2 regions of the Leucobacter sp. gxy201 genome follow, and region 1 is predicted to be linked to the other one. Evidence: predicted binding sites of a transcription regulator. Region 1 holds the regulator's gene; the other holds the start of a gene.

Region 1 (7,380 bases):
TCAAAGAGATCAGCGAGGCGTACGCCGTGCTCTCCGACACGGAGGAGCGGGCGGAGTACGACCAGATCCGAGCCATGGGCGCCGGCGGCGCCCGCTTCACGGCGGGCGGCGGCGGGAGCCAGGGCTTCGAGGACATCTTCGGCGGCATGTTCGGGGGCGGCCATCGCGGCGGCGCCCAGTTCGGCGGGCAGCCGGGCGGGTTCCGCACCGGCGGTCAGGGCTACGACGACATCTTCAACATGTTCGGCGGCGGGGCGCCTCGAGGCCCTCAGCCCGGGCGCGACATCCAGGCCTCGACCACGCTCGACTTCGAGACGGCGGTGGGCGGCCAGACGGTGACGCTCCAGGCGCCCGGCGGCCCGGTCAAGGTGAAGATCCCTGCCGGGGTCGCCGATGGTCAGAAGATCAAGGTGCGCGGCAAGGGCGAACCGAGCCCGAACGGCGGCTCGGCCGGCGACATCATCGTCACGGTGCACGTGCGCAAGCACCCCGTATTCGAGCGCGACGGCCAGAACCTGCGCCTCAAGCTGCCGGTGACCTTCTCGGAGGCCGCACTCGGCGCGACCGTCGAAGTGCCGACGCTCGGCGAGGGCACTGTGAAGCTGCGCGTGCAGCCGGGCACTCCGAGCGGCCGCGTACTGCGCGTCAAGGGGCGCGGCGTGAAGAGCGCGAAGGGCACCGGCGATCTGCTCGCCGAGGTCCAGATCGTGGTCCCCTCGCACCTCTCCGACGCGGCGCGCGAGGCCCTCGAGGCCTTCCGCGACGTTGAACCGAACGAGAATCCGCGCGAGGATCTGTATGCACGTGTGCGAGGCGCCTGAGCGCCCGGCACGCCCCGAATGAAAGACAGGTGAGCCCCATGGCCGACCCCCAGCTCGATCGCTACACTCCGGTGTTCGCCATCGCGGCGGCGGCGGGGCTCGCCGAGATGCACCCGCAGACGCTGCGGCAGTACGACCGTATCGGGCTCGTCACGCCGCAGCGTACGCGGGGCAACACCCGCCGATACTCGCTGCACGACGTCGCGCGTCTGCGCGAGGTCGCCCGGCTCTCGGCCGAAGGGCTGAGCCTCGAGGGCATCCGCCGGGTCATCCAGCTCGAAGACCGCGTGCGCATGCTCGAGGGGCAGGTCAGGGATCTCGAACGCGCCCTCTCGGAGGAGCGCATGCAGCGGCCCGATCGCCGGGTGTTCGCGGCCGGCGCTGCGGGCGGCGAGGTCGTCACGCTTCGACGCGGCACCCGTGTGCGCCGCAACGCCGAGGTCGTGGTGTGGAGGCCGTGAACCTCGAGCACCTGCTGGCGCAGCTCTCGCGGAAGCCCGACGTCGATGCGCCGGAGCTGCAGGCCCACGACGCGGCCGACGAACTGATCCTCGACACCGCGGCCGCAGACGTGCGGGCGGCCGGGCCCGGCGAGGTCGTCGTGATCGGCGACCGACACGGGGCGCTGACGCTCGGCGCTATCGCCGTGCTCGGCGCGCGCCGGGTGCGCAGCCATCAGGACCCGCTGCTCGGCGAGCGCGCGGTCGCGGCGAATGCGGCGCGCCTCGGTCTCTCAGACGACATCGCGGCCCACGGACTCGACGCCTCGCTGCTGTCGGGCGCCCGCGTCGTGCTGCTGCAGCTGCCGCGCAGCCTCGACGCGCTCGACGAGATCGCGTGGTCGATCGCCCGGTGGGCGACGCCCGAGGTGCGCGTCATCGCGGGCGGGCGGGTGAAGCACATGACGCGCACCCAGAACGAGGTGCTCGGGCGGTACTTCGACGAGGTGGCCGCCGGGCTCGGGCGGCGCAAGGCCCGCGTGCTCACCGCCTCGGCTCCGGCCTCGGACTCCGGCCCCGCACCATTCCCCCGATGGGGTACCGACCCCGACCTCCCCTTCCGCGTCGCCGCGTTCGGCGCGACCTTCGGTGGCGCGACCCTCGATCACGGCAGCCGACTGCTGCTCGCGGGTCTCGACGGGGCGCCCGCCGCGCGCCGGGTCGTCGATCTCGGCTGCGGCAACGGTTCGCTCGCCGTATCGGCGGCGCTGCGGCTGCCGCATGCGCAGGTTCTCGCAACCGATCAGTCGGTCGCCGCGGTCGCCGCGACCCGGCTCACCGCCGAAGCGGCTGGCGTTGCGGAGCGCATCGACATCCACCGGGCCGATGCGCTGGAGGCCGTGCCCGACGGCTGGGCCGAGCTGATCCTGCTGAACCCGCCGTTCCACACGGGCGCCGCAGTGCACGCGGGCGTGGGTCATCGGCTCATCCGGGCCTGCGGCCGCGCGCTCGCGCCGGGCGGCGAACTGCGCATCGTCTTCAACTCGCACCTGCGCTACCGTCCCCTCGTCGAACGCACGGTCGGCCCGGTCGAGCAGATCGCGCGCGATCGCACCTACACGGTGCTGGCGGCGCGGCGCCGGTGATCCCTGGGGCGCTCGCTGTACAGCGGCGCTCTCGGGAACGCCCCTCGATGATGATCGATCAGTGCACAAGCGGCCGAGGGCAAGATCGCGCGACTGTGCGTGCATGCACATACGACGTGCGGTAAATCGTCTTGCCAGCCCCGCGCCCAGGCAAGAAGCTGGGGTGAGCTTCGGTCGGTCGAAGATCTACGTTTCAGCTACAAGGAGGTAGCAGTGGCCGTAAGGGAACAGCAGGTCGAGACGGGCAGCGCGCTCAAGCGCACGCTGCGCCGCGTCGTCATCGCATCGATGGCGGGCACCGTGGTCGAGTGGTACGAGTTCTTCCTGTACACGACAGCGGCGACGCTCGTGTTCAACAAGATCTTCTTCCCGCAGACCGGCGATCCGCTCGATGGAGTGATCGCCGCGTTCGTCACCTATGCCGTCGGGTTCATCGCCCGCCCGCTGGGAGGCGTGGTATTCGGGTACTTCGGCGACCGCTACGGGCGCAAGCACCTGCTGCAGGTCGCCATCGTCATGGTCGGTGCGACCACCTTCCTCATGGGGTGCCTGCCGACCTTCGACACCATCCAGTACTGGGCGCCGGCGCTGCTCGTCGCGCTGCGGTTCATCCAGGGCTTCGCCGTCGGCGGCGAGTGGGGCGGGGCGGTGCTGCTCGTGGCGGAGCACTCGCCGAACGACAGCCGCGGATTCTGGGCGAGCTGGCCGCAGGCCGCGCTCCCGCTCGGCAACCTCCTCGCGACGATCGTGCTGTGGGTGCTGTCGTGGTCGCTCTCCGATGCGCAGTTCCTCTCGTGGGGCTGGCGTATCGGATTCTGGCTGTCGGTGATCATCGTCGCAGTCGGATACTACGTGCGCACGAAGGTCAACGACGCCCCGATCTTCACCGAGACGAAGCAGATCGAGGTGGTGCGTCAGAAGCGCACGAACGGGCTCGTCGACGTCTTCCGCCAGTACCCCCGCCAGGTGTTCACCGCGATGGGTCTGCGGTTCGCGGAGAACATCATGTACTACCTGGTCGTGACCTTCTCGATCACCTACCTGTCCATCCACCGCGGGATGGATACGACCTCGATCCTGAGCTTCCTGCTGCTGGCGCATGCGATCCAGTTCTTCGCGATCCCCGTCATCGGTCGGCTCGGAGACCGTCTCGGCCGTCGGCCGGTCTACGGCGCGGGCGTCGTGCTCTCCGCCGCCTGGGGCTTCATCGCATTCCCGCTCTTCAATACCGAGAATCCGGTGCTGATCGTCATCGCTATCACGCTCGGCCTACTGCTGCACGGCACGATGTACGCCGGGCAGCCGTCGATCATGGCCGAGATGTTCCCGACTCGCATGCGCTACTCGGGCGTCTCGCTCGGATACCAGGTCACGTCGATCGTCGCCGGCTCGGTGGCGCCGATCATCGCGGCGGCCCTGCTGCGCGAATTCGGTTCAGGAGTACCCGTGGCGATCTACCTCGCATTCGCCTGCGCGATCTCCCTCGTCGCGGTGATCGTCATGCGCGAGACCCGGGGCATCGACCTGAAGGAGCTCGACCGGGAGGATCTCGCGAAGTACGGCGAGTACGGCGAGTACGGCGAGTAGGGCGGTCGGCCGCCCGAAGACGACGGAACCGAACGGCGGTGCGTATCGGGGCGGGGCGGACTCCCGCCCCGATACGCTGTTACGGCAGCGCGGGCGCCGATGCCCTGTCGTCGACGTAGGACTGCGTCTGGTCGATCAGGGCGCGCAGACAGAGCGCGACGGCAGGTTTGCGCAGATTGTCTTCGCGTGCGACGGCCCAATAGTCGGCCCGGTGCTCGTAGTCGTCGGGCAGCACCGGGACGAGCGACGGGTGCTCGTGGGCGAGGAAGTGCGGCAGGATGCCGATGCCCGCGGACGCCGCCGTCGCCGCGACGTGGGCGAACACGCTCGTCGAGCTGATGGTCGGCAGCGACTTCGGCAGGCCCTTGCGGGCCGCATCGAGATCGTCGACCTGCAGGGCCGAGTCGACGTAGAAGATGAGCCGGTGCTGCGCGAGATCGGCGATCGACCGGGGTGCGCCGTGGGACTCGAGGTACGCGGGAGTGGCGTACAGCGCGAGCCGGTAGGAGGCGATGTGCGCCGCGATCGCATTATGGACATGCGGTTTGCCGACGACGACCTCGATATCGACGCCCGAGCGGTGCTGTCGCACCGGTTGCGTCGCCGCCAGCACGTCGAAGTCGATGTCGGGGTGCGTGCTCTGCAGCGCGGTGCAGACCGGCACGACGCACGATGCGCCGAATGCGTCGGGAGTGGCGATGCGCACGAGGCCGCCCACGGCGTCGGGTCGATCGTGCGCGACGAGCCTGCTCATCGCGGCCTCCATCTCCTCGGCCGCGCGGAGCGCGATGAGACCGAGCTGGGTGGGTTCCCACCCGCCGGGAGTGCGCACCAGCACGCGGTCGCCGAGGCTCGCTTCGAGCGACGACAGGCGTCGGGACACGGTGGAGTGATTGACGCCGAGCGCATCGGCGGCTGCAGTGTAGCGGCCGAGCCGTGCGACGGCGAGCAGCGTCATGAGTGCTTCGGGGGCGAGGTCGGGGCGGATGTCTGCCATACCTCGATTGTGCATTCATGCACAGTTGTATTGCAAGATTCGACCGTATCCGTGTATTGATTAACGGTTGCGCGGTCGGCATGCTGAATGCATTGCAGAAGCTGTCGAGGAGGACAAATGGCAACGATCGCGTGGGTGGGGCTCGGCAATATGGGTTCCCGTATGAGTCAGCACCTCATCAGGGCCGGCCACCGGGTCGTCGGCTTCGACCTCAACGATGCCGCGCTCGCGCAGGCCGTCGCGGTCGGTGTCGAAGCGGCCGGGTCGGTCGCGGAGGCCGTGGTTGGGGCCGAAGCCGTGATCACCATGCTGCCGAAGGGCGAGCACGTGCGCAGCGTCTACGACGGCGAGGCCGGCATCTGGGCCCATGCCCCGAAGGATGCGGTGCTCTTCGACTCCTCCACCGTCGATATCGAGACATCCCAGTGGTGCCACGACGAGTCCCGGGCGAGAGGGTTCGCATTCGTCGATGCTCCGGTCTCCGGCGGCACGGCAGGTGCGGCCGACGGAACTCTGGCGTTCATGCTCGGCGGCGACTCCGAGCAGGTGCTCCGGGTGCGCGAGATCATCGAACCGATGGCGGGCAACGTCTTCGTCGCGGGCGGTCCGACCGCCGGTATCGCCGCCAAGATCGTCAACAACATGATGCTGTTCATCGCGCTGCAGGCGTGCGCCGAGGGCTCTCAGCTCGCCGAGCGTCTCGGTCTCGACGCGAAGACCTTCTGGGACATCGCCTCCGCCTCCTCGGGCCGTTCCTGGCCGCAGCAGGTGTGGTATCCGGTTCCCGGGGTCATCGAGCGCGCGGCGGCGAATCACAACTTCGACGCGGCGTTCAGCGCGAACCTCGCCCGCAAGGATATCGGCCTCGCGCTCGCCGCGGGTGAGAGCACCGGCGTCGCTCTTCCGGGCGCGGAGGCCGCGATGCGCCAGCTCGACCGTCTGATCGAAGAGGGGCTCGGCGAGAAGGACTGCACGCTCGTGGTGAAGTACTCGTCGCCCGATGGAACGGTGGCCGGATACGACCCGGGGCTCGACGCGTAGAGGCGACGGGGCGGCTGGGCTCGAGTGCTCCGGGTGCGTATACCCTGACAGCAGCAGTCTGGCCAGTCTCATCGCGTGCTGGGCAAGAGGCGGAGATCGATAGCGCTATAGCGGTGAACGATCTCCGCGGACTGTCCGGTCCGCCGCATCGACGCCTTCGGGGCCCGGAGCCGAGTTTCTCCGAGCCGGTTCACTCCGCGGGCGCGAGATCGTACGTGACCCAGGGCGTCTGCCGGGCGAAGCGGTCGTAGAGGCTGCGTGCGGTCGCGTTGCTGTCGGCGGTGATCCACCGCACGATCGAGGCGCCCTCGATCTCTCGTGCGGCTTGCGGCCGAAGCCGCGGTATCCGCGGTAGAGCGCGGCCTACGCCTCGCGGTCACCGGCCGTGACGGGACAGACGTTGGCGCAGGATCGCGTAATCACGACAGCCGCTCCACTTCGACGAAGACGACGTCATCGTGCTCGTCTCGATTCTCGATGCGGTGCTCCGAGCCCGAGGAACGGGTATAGCTGGTCCCCTTGACGAGCTCGGCCACGACCTCGGTGCCGTCGGCATTCGAGACGTGCATGGTGCCGGTAACCATCGGCACGACGACGTATTCGAAGTCGTGGCGGTGCATTGGAATGTGTCCGCCAGGCGCGATGGTCCACCGCGTGACGCGGAAGTGCTCGTTCTCTAGCTGTACCTCCCCAACAGCCCCGGAGTTGCTGTTCGTCGCTCCCGTGCCCATGATCCTCCTCGCCGGGTGCGCTCGGCCGGATAGATTCCGGCGCCGCGTTGCGCACTCCATCCAGCCTATCCGGTGAGGATCGGCGGCTTCGAGCTCTCGGACTGCACTCTGAGGTGTCACACTGACCGGTGTGTTCCGAGTTTAGACGCTCATGGAGGGCGAACCCCAGGGCCCAGGCACCGTCATCGAATGGGTAAGTCGTCAGGAAGAACGCAGTGGCGAACGGAGCGACCTCGGACTAGAGCCCAGAGCGTCGCCCGCAGCGCAGGAAGAAACCACGGACGCCGGCGCAGACGATTCTGCGAGTTGACATTGCTCCTCCCAGGCTCCATCCATGGTCGGTCCATTTCCGGATATCGGCGAAGCGCAGCAGGCACAAGAGGTTTGCGGGCCTGCGCTGGTGATCAGCATTGCCCAGCGGTCGGCCGACGGCTTCGGACGGCGAACGAGGTAGCAGCCCGTGACGTCCGGCCCGCATGTCTCCTCTGAAACGAACACGTTCGCGCCGTACGGGCTTCCAGTGCACCCCTCGGGTGGGCTACACCGGTGCAGCCGTCCCCGCCATATCTGGAACGTGGTGAAGACCCGCGCTGCCTGCTCATCGGGATATCTCCCCAC
Region 2 (7,380 bases), on a different contig from region 1:
CTGCCGCGGAATTTCAACGATCTCAGCGGTGCCTGCTTCTGAAATGACCCAAGAAGCACTGACTCCCCGTCAGCATGATCAGTGCAGCGCCCACCTTCACGCGCACTTCACGCACTGCTCCCGGAATGGTCGGGCTTCGAGCTGCCCCTCCGGAATCCGGTTGCCGCACACAACGCAAACGCCATAAGACCCTGCGGCGAGACGCTCCAGAGCAGCATCGACTTGGCGTAGCGTCGCTCGGGCGTCCTCGAGCAGCCCGGCGCGTAGCGACCACTGCGCCGAGAGCGTCTCCCCCTCCGGGTCGTGCTCGTCATCGTCGGATTCACTTCGGCGAGCGCGGGTCAGCGCATCCAGGTCGGCCTCGAGCTTCGCGACGCGCTCGAGCGCGTGCTGCCGCTCCAAAACGAGCAGCGCCTCGACCCCTGTCGATGCATCACTCATGCTTGGCAGTGTAGCCACTCCCCTACGCACTACGATCGAGATCATGGCTATCGGTTCGACGATTCACGTGTTCGCGGTGCAGCTCGCCGATGTCGACCGGGGTGTCTACGAGGATTTCTCGCTGCGGGTCGCGCGCCACCCGTCGGAGACCGACGCTTTCATGATGACGCGCCTACTCGCCTACTGCCTCGAATATCGGGAGGGCATTGAGTTCAGTGCCGGCGTCTCCACAACCGATGAGCCGGCGGTGATCGTGCGCGATCTCACCGGGGCGATCACCGGTTGGATCGAAGTCGGAGCACCCGACGCGGCGCGCATGCATCACGGCAGCAAGCTCGCCGGCTATGCCACCGCGTACACGCATCGCGACCCCGAGAAGGTGCTCGCGTCGTGGAGCGGCAAGACGATCCACCGCTCCGAAGACATCGTGCTGCACAGCTTCGACCCTCGCTTCATCGAGGACGCGACACGAGCGCTCGAACGCCGCAACGAGATGTCGCTCTCCGTGACGGAGGGCACGCTCTTCCTCGAACTCAACGGGGTATCGCTCAGCTCCGCGGTCGGCACGCACCAGCTGCCGTAAGGATCACGCGGCCTCGTAGACGCCATTCACTGTCGAGAAGACCGTGATCTCGGGAATGGTGACTTCCGCCGCACCGGCGGAGCCGCTCGCTCGCGCAAGCATCGGCCCCGCTCCGGGCTGGCCGGCGGCCGTGTCTGAGATGCTCGTGACGCTCTCGATGCGTTGACCGAGCGCGTCGGCGTAGTCGTCGGCGATAGCTCGTGCCGCGGCGACAGCGGCCTTACACATGCTGCGCTCGCTCTCCCGTCGGGTCGCTTCAGTCAGGGTCCAGTCGACGCTCGCCGTCAGCCCGGCTTCGGCGAACTCGGTGACGAGCGCGCCGACGAGCGACAGGTTCGACAGCTTCACGCGCACGCGGCTCGCGGTGCGGTGCTCGATCACGGTCTGGTTGTTCTTCCCCTCTGCATAGGTCTTGTAGCTCCAAGTACTGATGGGATCGGCGGCATGCCAGGTCGCATCGCCGTTCGCACGCAGCTCCTGCGCCCGCTGCACCGCCCAGTTGTGGTTGCGCGTCGCGATCTCGATGCTCTTGCGCCGGTCGCGCGAAGCTACCGAGATGTTCACGGTGATCGTGGCGCGTTCGGCGAGCAAGTGGGCTTCACCGGTGCCCGTGGCATGGATCGTCGTCATGAAAACACGGTAGCAGTGGACCGCGATGACCGGACACGGTGTTCGCGTCGACACCACCATGCCTCACGCGTCGTCTGCGTCCTGAGTTTCTAGGATGCGCCTGAGGCACACGCCAATGGCCACCGCCGATGACGGGACCGCTCCCGATGCGGCCGGCGCCTGGGTTACCGCTTCAGCAGCGAGGTGGACATAACGGTCCACCGCATACTGCGCGGCTTCCCGCGCCGCTCGCTGTTCATCGCTCCCGGGCTTCGCGTCGACCACGGCACGGCAGGCTTCGAGGGCATCACCGAGGCCCTCCCTCGAACGGTCCCCCTCCGCACTCCTCCCGACGAAATCGGAGAGTGCGCGCACATAAAACTCGCATCGATCGAGCGATGCGAACCGCTCGTCGAGCGACTCGCGCTGGGCGTGATGCCGATGGGCCCGGGGATTGGCCCGTCCACTCCGGCGGGCTTCGTCGAGATCGGCAGCCACCGCATCGCGCGCAACATGGAGGTGCGCGACGGAGGGTCGAAATCTGCCTTCGTCTCCCTCGCCGCGCACGAACAGTTCCGTCCCGCGCAGCGCCTCGGTGATCGCGCGTCTCAGATCCGACAGACGGGCATCGGCCTCGGCGAAGTAGAGCGGCGGCACCGCTACCCACTGCACGACCAGCCCGAGGGCTGCGCCGAACGCCATGGTCACGAGATACGAGACAGAGAAGTCTTCGCCCTCGCGCCCGCTCAGCAGCAGCACGAGCACTCCCGCGATGGGCACCCAGTCGCCTCCGGCGCCGAGCACCTTCAGCCCGCCGAGCGCGACCCCGATGCCCACAACGACGGCGATCGCCGCATACGAGGGCGCCCCCGCATGAACGAGCCCGAGCGCCCCGAGGCCGAGCGCGATACCGAGCGCGAGCCCGATCAGCACCTGCACGCCCGCACGCACCGAATCGAGCACCGTCGCGTAGACGCTGACGAGCGCACCGAGCGGCGCATAGTACGAATACTCGGATTCGGCGAACGGCACGAACGGAGCCAGCACCCACGCGAGCGCGGCGGCGAGCGCGGTCTTCAGCGCGAGCACCCAGCGCGAACGCCGCGCCAAGCGTCGCATTTCCTGCTTCGCGCGCTCGTGCACCGGGCGCGCACGATGCGCGAGCCGCCGCAGCGATAGCCTCATGCGCCCCGAACCCCGGCCGTCTCCATTGCTGCGCCCCTCCCGTTGCCACCTATCCCGCTCGTACGCAGAAACTACGCCGATGCCTCGCCCTGCCACAGGGCCTTGCCGGTCCGTACCGCGCACGCCACAATGCCCGTCACCGAGATCACGAGGGCGACGGGAGCCGATCGGTATCACCGTTTGCCCTCGGCGAACGCATTAGCACTCCCCATGCGCGAGTGCTAATCTAATCTCAAGTTGAGCCACCTAGGCTCAAGTTTTCAGATCAATCCGAAACACAGTCGAAAGGTGATGCAAAATGGCTACGTACAACCCGATCCGCGACATGGAACGCTTCGCCGACGCGCTGCTCGAGGGATCGACCCGAGGCCCGCGCCGCATGCCCATGGACCTCTACCGCGACGGCGACAACTATCTGCTGACGGCCGACATGCCGGGAATGGACCCCGGCTCGGTGGACATCGACATCGACGGGCAGCTGCTCACCATCCGCGCCGAGCGCACGCTGCCGAAGGCCGAGAACGTGAAGTGGATCACCCGCGAACGCACCCCGGGCAGCTTCCTGCGCCAGCTCAACCTGGGCCAGGGCATCGACACCGAGCGCATCACCGCGAACTACGACAACGGTGTGCTCAGCGTCACCATCCCGGTGAGCGAGCGGGCGAAGCCGCGCAAGGTGCAGGTCTCGACCGGTGCCCCGGCGGGCGTCGACTCGTCCGAGGTCGTGGTCTCGGAGGCGTAAACAAACGTCCACGCACATGGGCCTCGGCGGGAGCACTCTCGCCGGGGCCCATTGCTGTTCACGCGACCCCGTCATACGATGAGCATCACCACACCAGGAGGTGCACCGTGGTCGAACTGATTCTCGCCCGTCATGCGAAATCCGACTGGGGCGACCCGGGCATCACCGACCATGATCGCCCGCTCAACCCTCGCGGTCTGCGTGATGCGCCAGCCATGGCCGAGCGCCTCGTCAGGTCCGGCGCCCAGGTGGAACGCATCCTCTCAAGCACGGCGCTCAGAGCCCGAACGACCGCGGCGCAGTTCGGGGAAGCCCTAGGCATCGAGGTCGAGCAGCGCGGCAGCCTCTACCTCGCCTCTGACGATGAACTCTTCGAGCAGGCGGCAGCAGCCGGCGACTCGTCGGTGATGATCGTCGCCCATGACCCGGGTCTCACGGAGCTCGCGTTCCGACTTTCGGGCGGGGGCATTCCGCATATGCCGACGTGCGCCGTCGCCCGCTTCACCTGGGACGTAGATTCATGGAGCGACGTCGGAGACCGCAGCCCGGATCGCTGGTCGTTCGACTCGCCGAGAGGCGGATCAGTGAACACCTGAAGGCATCGACCTCTTCGGGTTCATCACTTCCCCACTTACTCCTACGCCGCGCCACGTCGGTCGAGCAGCACCGTCCGCGCGTACGTCGAAGCAGGGAGGTGGTGTGACTCCGCATCCTGCTGCAGCTCCTCAAACTCGGCCTCAGTCAGTCGCACTTGCAGCACGCGCAGTCTATTCGGGCGGCGGGGATGACTATCCGGATTTCGCACAGAATCGGGGTTCGCCTCGATCTCGACACTTTCTTCTTCCAACAGTCTGCGAAGCTTCTCATCCATCATTCGCCCTTCTCACGTTACCGGATACCACCAGGGCACCCCAGCCTGTTCAAGCCACACAGTTGATCCTCAACTGATCTGAATGGTCAGGGCCACTCCAACAAGCCCAGCAATTCGACCAGCTGACCTGAACGTGTAGTGCACTGTAGTACAGGGGCAAATGGTTGTCAGCAATCATCGAGTGACTTCGCCAGCCCTCGTCTACTGCGCCGCGCTGCGCCGAATCAGCGCCAAGCCTTCAGCCTCTCCAAGAATCGAAATACCGTAAGCGTGAGCCTTCTTCGCTTTGCCCGACTGAGTATACGGATCGGCGGCGATAACGAGAGCAGTCTTCTTTGTCACGTTGTTGGCCACCAGGAAACCGGAGGAAATGATCTCGGTCTCGATCGTCACCCGATCTACGGTCATTTCACCGGTGAGCACAACGATTGCAGAGGCGGGAAGCGCTTCAGCCAGCTGAGGACCCGTAAGTGATGACGCCAAGCCTGCATTGCTGGTCTTGGATCCATGGAGTGCCGCCTTCACAGAATCGCCATCTATCCCTAGCAGCCCCGCCAGCTGTTCAATGTCAGCCTTTTCGTCGGCGGTCAACACGCCGTCAGCCCACGCTGCTCGCACCACATCTTCGAAATGTCCCCGGTGCAATGACCCGAGCGTCACTCCGTCAAGACCGAGTGAGCGCGCAGTTTCCACGAGTGCATCAACTTCTGTCGCATCAAGTACACGGTCAGCAAGCGCACTCTCGAGCAGCCGCGCATACTCTTCAGTTTCGGGCTGAGTCGGAGCCTGGGTGCCGAGCGCATGGAGGACATCCTTCATTGACGCCGAATCTGCAGAGATAGGAGCCGGCGCGGGCTGCTCGGGAGTCTGACCGCGTTGCTTTCCGTTCACGTCGCATGGCACGTACTCAGGCCACACCACGGTTTCGGCCTGATCCAAATGCGTGCGCCAATACGCAGAATCTGGCGCCATCTGAATGAGTGCGCTCAACACGAATGAGGTAACCATGGCATCGCCAAACGCGCTATGTTCAGGTCGCTCCTCGAGCCCGACAAACTTGAAAACCTCCGCCGCGTTGATTCCGAGGTGCGCTGCCACATCGCCCAGCTTGTAGGACCGCGGCGGGTTCGATTTGAGCAGGCCCTTCGCTGCCTGAACGGTATCAATCGCTACGAACTCGGGCACATCGAACCCTTCACGTTCGAGCTCAGCGGCAAGGAACCGCAAATCAAACGAGACGTTATGGCCGACGATGACTCGCCCCTCGAGCATTTTCAGAAGCGACGGAGCCACTTGGTCAAACGTAGGTGCATCGAAGACATCTCGCGCACTCAACCCATGAACACTCGTCGGCCCGACATCTCTCTGGGGGTTGACAATGGTTTCAAGCCCGTCATTGAGCTGCAGAGATGGGCTCATATACACGGCACCGACTTCCACGACTCGATCACCGCGTTTTGGTGCCAAGCCCGTGGTCTCGAAATCAAGAATTACAAAGCCGCGCGACAAGAGTCAGCCCTCCTCTGAAAGTGCCTATGCTGAGCAAGATACCAGTGTTTATGATTCGTACTCATTGCATTGCTTATGCAAACGTTCGGGGCTGCCGCCGGTACTCAGAACAGCTCGCAGGCACGTGCGCCTATGGGTCAGGAAGAACTCATGCCAGCCAAAGCGGAATGAAGGGCCGGCAGCCACCTCTCGAGCGCGGCAACGGCATCGCGCCCGGCCCGGTTCGCGCCGACGGTCGACTGTGACGGCCCGTAGCCGATGAGGTGCACGCGCCGATCGGCCGCGACCTGCGTGCCCCGCACTTCGATGCCGCCGCGCTCATTGCACAGGTGCAGCGGGTCGAGGTGCGACAGCGCGGGCCTGAACCCGGTCGCCCACAGGATCGCGTCGACCGAGGTGAACGAGCCGTCGGCCTCGCGCACGCCGTGCGGCTCGATCGCGGTGAACATGGGGCGGCGTACGAGCGCACCGCGATCCCTCGCCGCTCGCGCGTACGGCGTCCACGCGAGCTCGGTGTACGACACGACGCTGCGCGGCGGGTTGCCGGCCTCGGCATCGGCAGTCACCTTCTCGATGGTCTCGCGCCCCTCGACCTCGGGGCTGAAGTCGCCGTCGCGGAACACGGGCTCGCGCCGGGTGTACCAGGCGACCGTCGCGACCCGCGAGATCTCCTCGAGCAGTTGCAGCGCCGAGATGCCGCCGCCCACGACGGCCACCCGCTGCCCCGCGAATTCGTCGAGCGACACGTACTGCTGCGTGTGCAGTTGCCGGCCGAGAAAGGTCTCGGCGCCGGGATACTCGGGCATGAGCGGGTTCGTCCAGGTGCCGGTCGCGTTGATGATCGCGCTCGCGCGCCACGGGCCGATGCTGGTCTCGATCGACAGAGATCCCGGAGCATCGCCGCCCCGCTCCCTTGCCGGGTCATCGCGCACTGCGAGCACGTCGACGGGCCGCACGATCGGCAGCCGCATCTCGCGCTCGAAGGCGGCGAAGTACGCGGGCACCGCCTCGCGGCTCGGCGTCGCCGGGTCGACTTCGGTCTGCCTGAAGCCGGGCAGGTCGAAGATGTGGTTGACGGTCGCCATGGTGAGCGACTGCCACCGGTGCTGCCAGGCGCCGCCGGGCGCGCTCTCTGCGTCGAAGATCACGAAAGAGCGGCGCGGATCGGCTCCCGCTTCGAGCGCACTCGTGTAGCCGCGGCGCTGCAGGTGGTACCCGGCGGAGAGCCCGGCCTGACCGGCCCCGATCACGACGACGGCCGCCTCGCGCGCTGCCTCACGGGGCGTGCCATCGGGACTGCGCATGGGTCGACCTCTCGTCGGGTTCGTGGAGCGCGCCGGGTTCGTGGAGCCCGCCGGGTTCGTCGGGATGCACGTGCTCGCGCACCCGCTGCTGCAGGCGTTCGGCCGCGGCGGCATCCGGTGGAACATCGGCGCCGTG

The links. Region 1 encodes HspR, which represses chaperone genes until heat shock. Its sites were predicted from a motif close to AAGTTGAGTCNNNNNGACTCAACTT; they were not measured.
Region 2: a site for HspR is predicted at 3,053-3,077, ahead of NHL51_RS02565 (Hsp20/alpha crystallin family protein). Genes of this name have one in related genera too.

The regions. Positions count from the first base shown of each region.
Region 1 covers NZ_JAMXWS010000004.1:132,502-139,881, forward strand. The annotation lists gene NHL51_RS07915 (DnaJ C-terminal domain-containing protein) at 1-821, shown strand, start outside; gene NHL51_RS07920 (heat shock protein transcriptional repressor HspR) at 860-1,282, shown strand; gene NHL51_RS07925 (class I SAM-dependent methyltransferase) at 1,279-2,406, shown strand; gene NHL51_RS07930 (MFS transporter) at 2,695-3,993, shown strand; gene NHL51_RS07935 (LysR family transcriptional regulator) at 4,073-4,990, opposite strand; gene NHL51_RS07940 (NAD(P)-dependent oxidoreductase) at 5,108-6,031, shown strand; gene NHL51_RS07945 (cupin domain-containing protein) at 6,451-6,762, opposite strand.
Region 2 covers NZ_JAMXWS010000001.1:562,182-569,561, reverse strand. The annotation lists gene NHL51_RS02585 (TraR/DksA family transcriptional regulator) at 97-441, opposite strand; gene NHL51_RS02580 (YaeQ family protein) at 485-1,024, shown strand; gene NHL51_RS02575 (SIMPL domain-containing protein) at 1,028-1,654, opposite strand; gene NHL51_RS02570 (FUSC family protein) at 1,718-2,776, opposite strand; gene NHL51_RS02565 (Hsp20/alpha crystallin family protein) at 3,117-3,560, shown strand; gene NHL51_RS02560 (SixA phosphatase family protein) at 3,668-4,156, shown strand; gene NHL51_RS02555 (plasmid mobilization protein) at 4,198-4,434, opposite strand; gene NHL51_RS02550 (exonuclease domain-containing protein) at 4,633-5,940, opposite strand; gene NHL51_RS02545 (NAD(P)-binding domain-containing protein) at 6,078-7,244, opposite strand; gene NHL51_RS02540 (hypothetical protein) at 7,243-7,380, shown strand, end outside.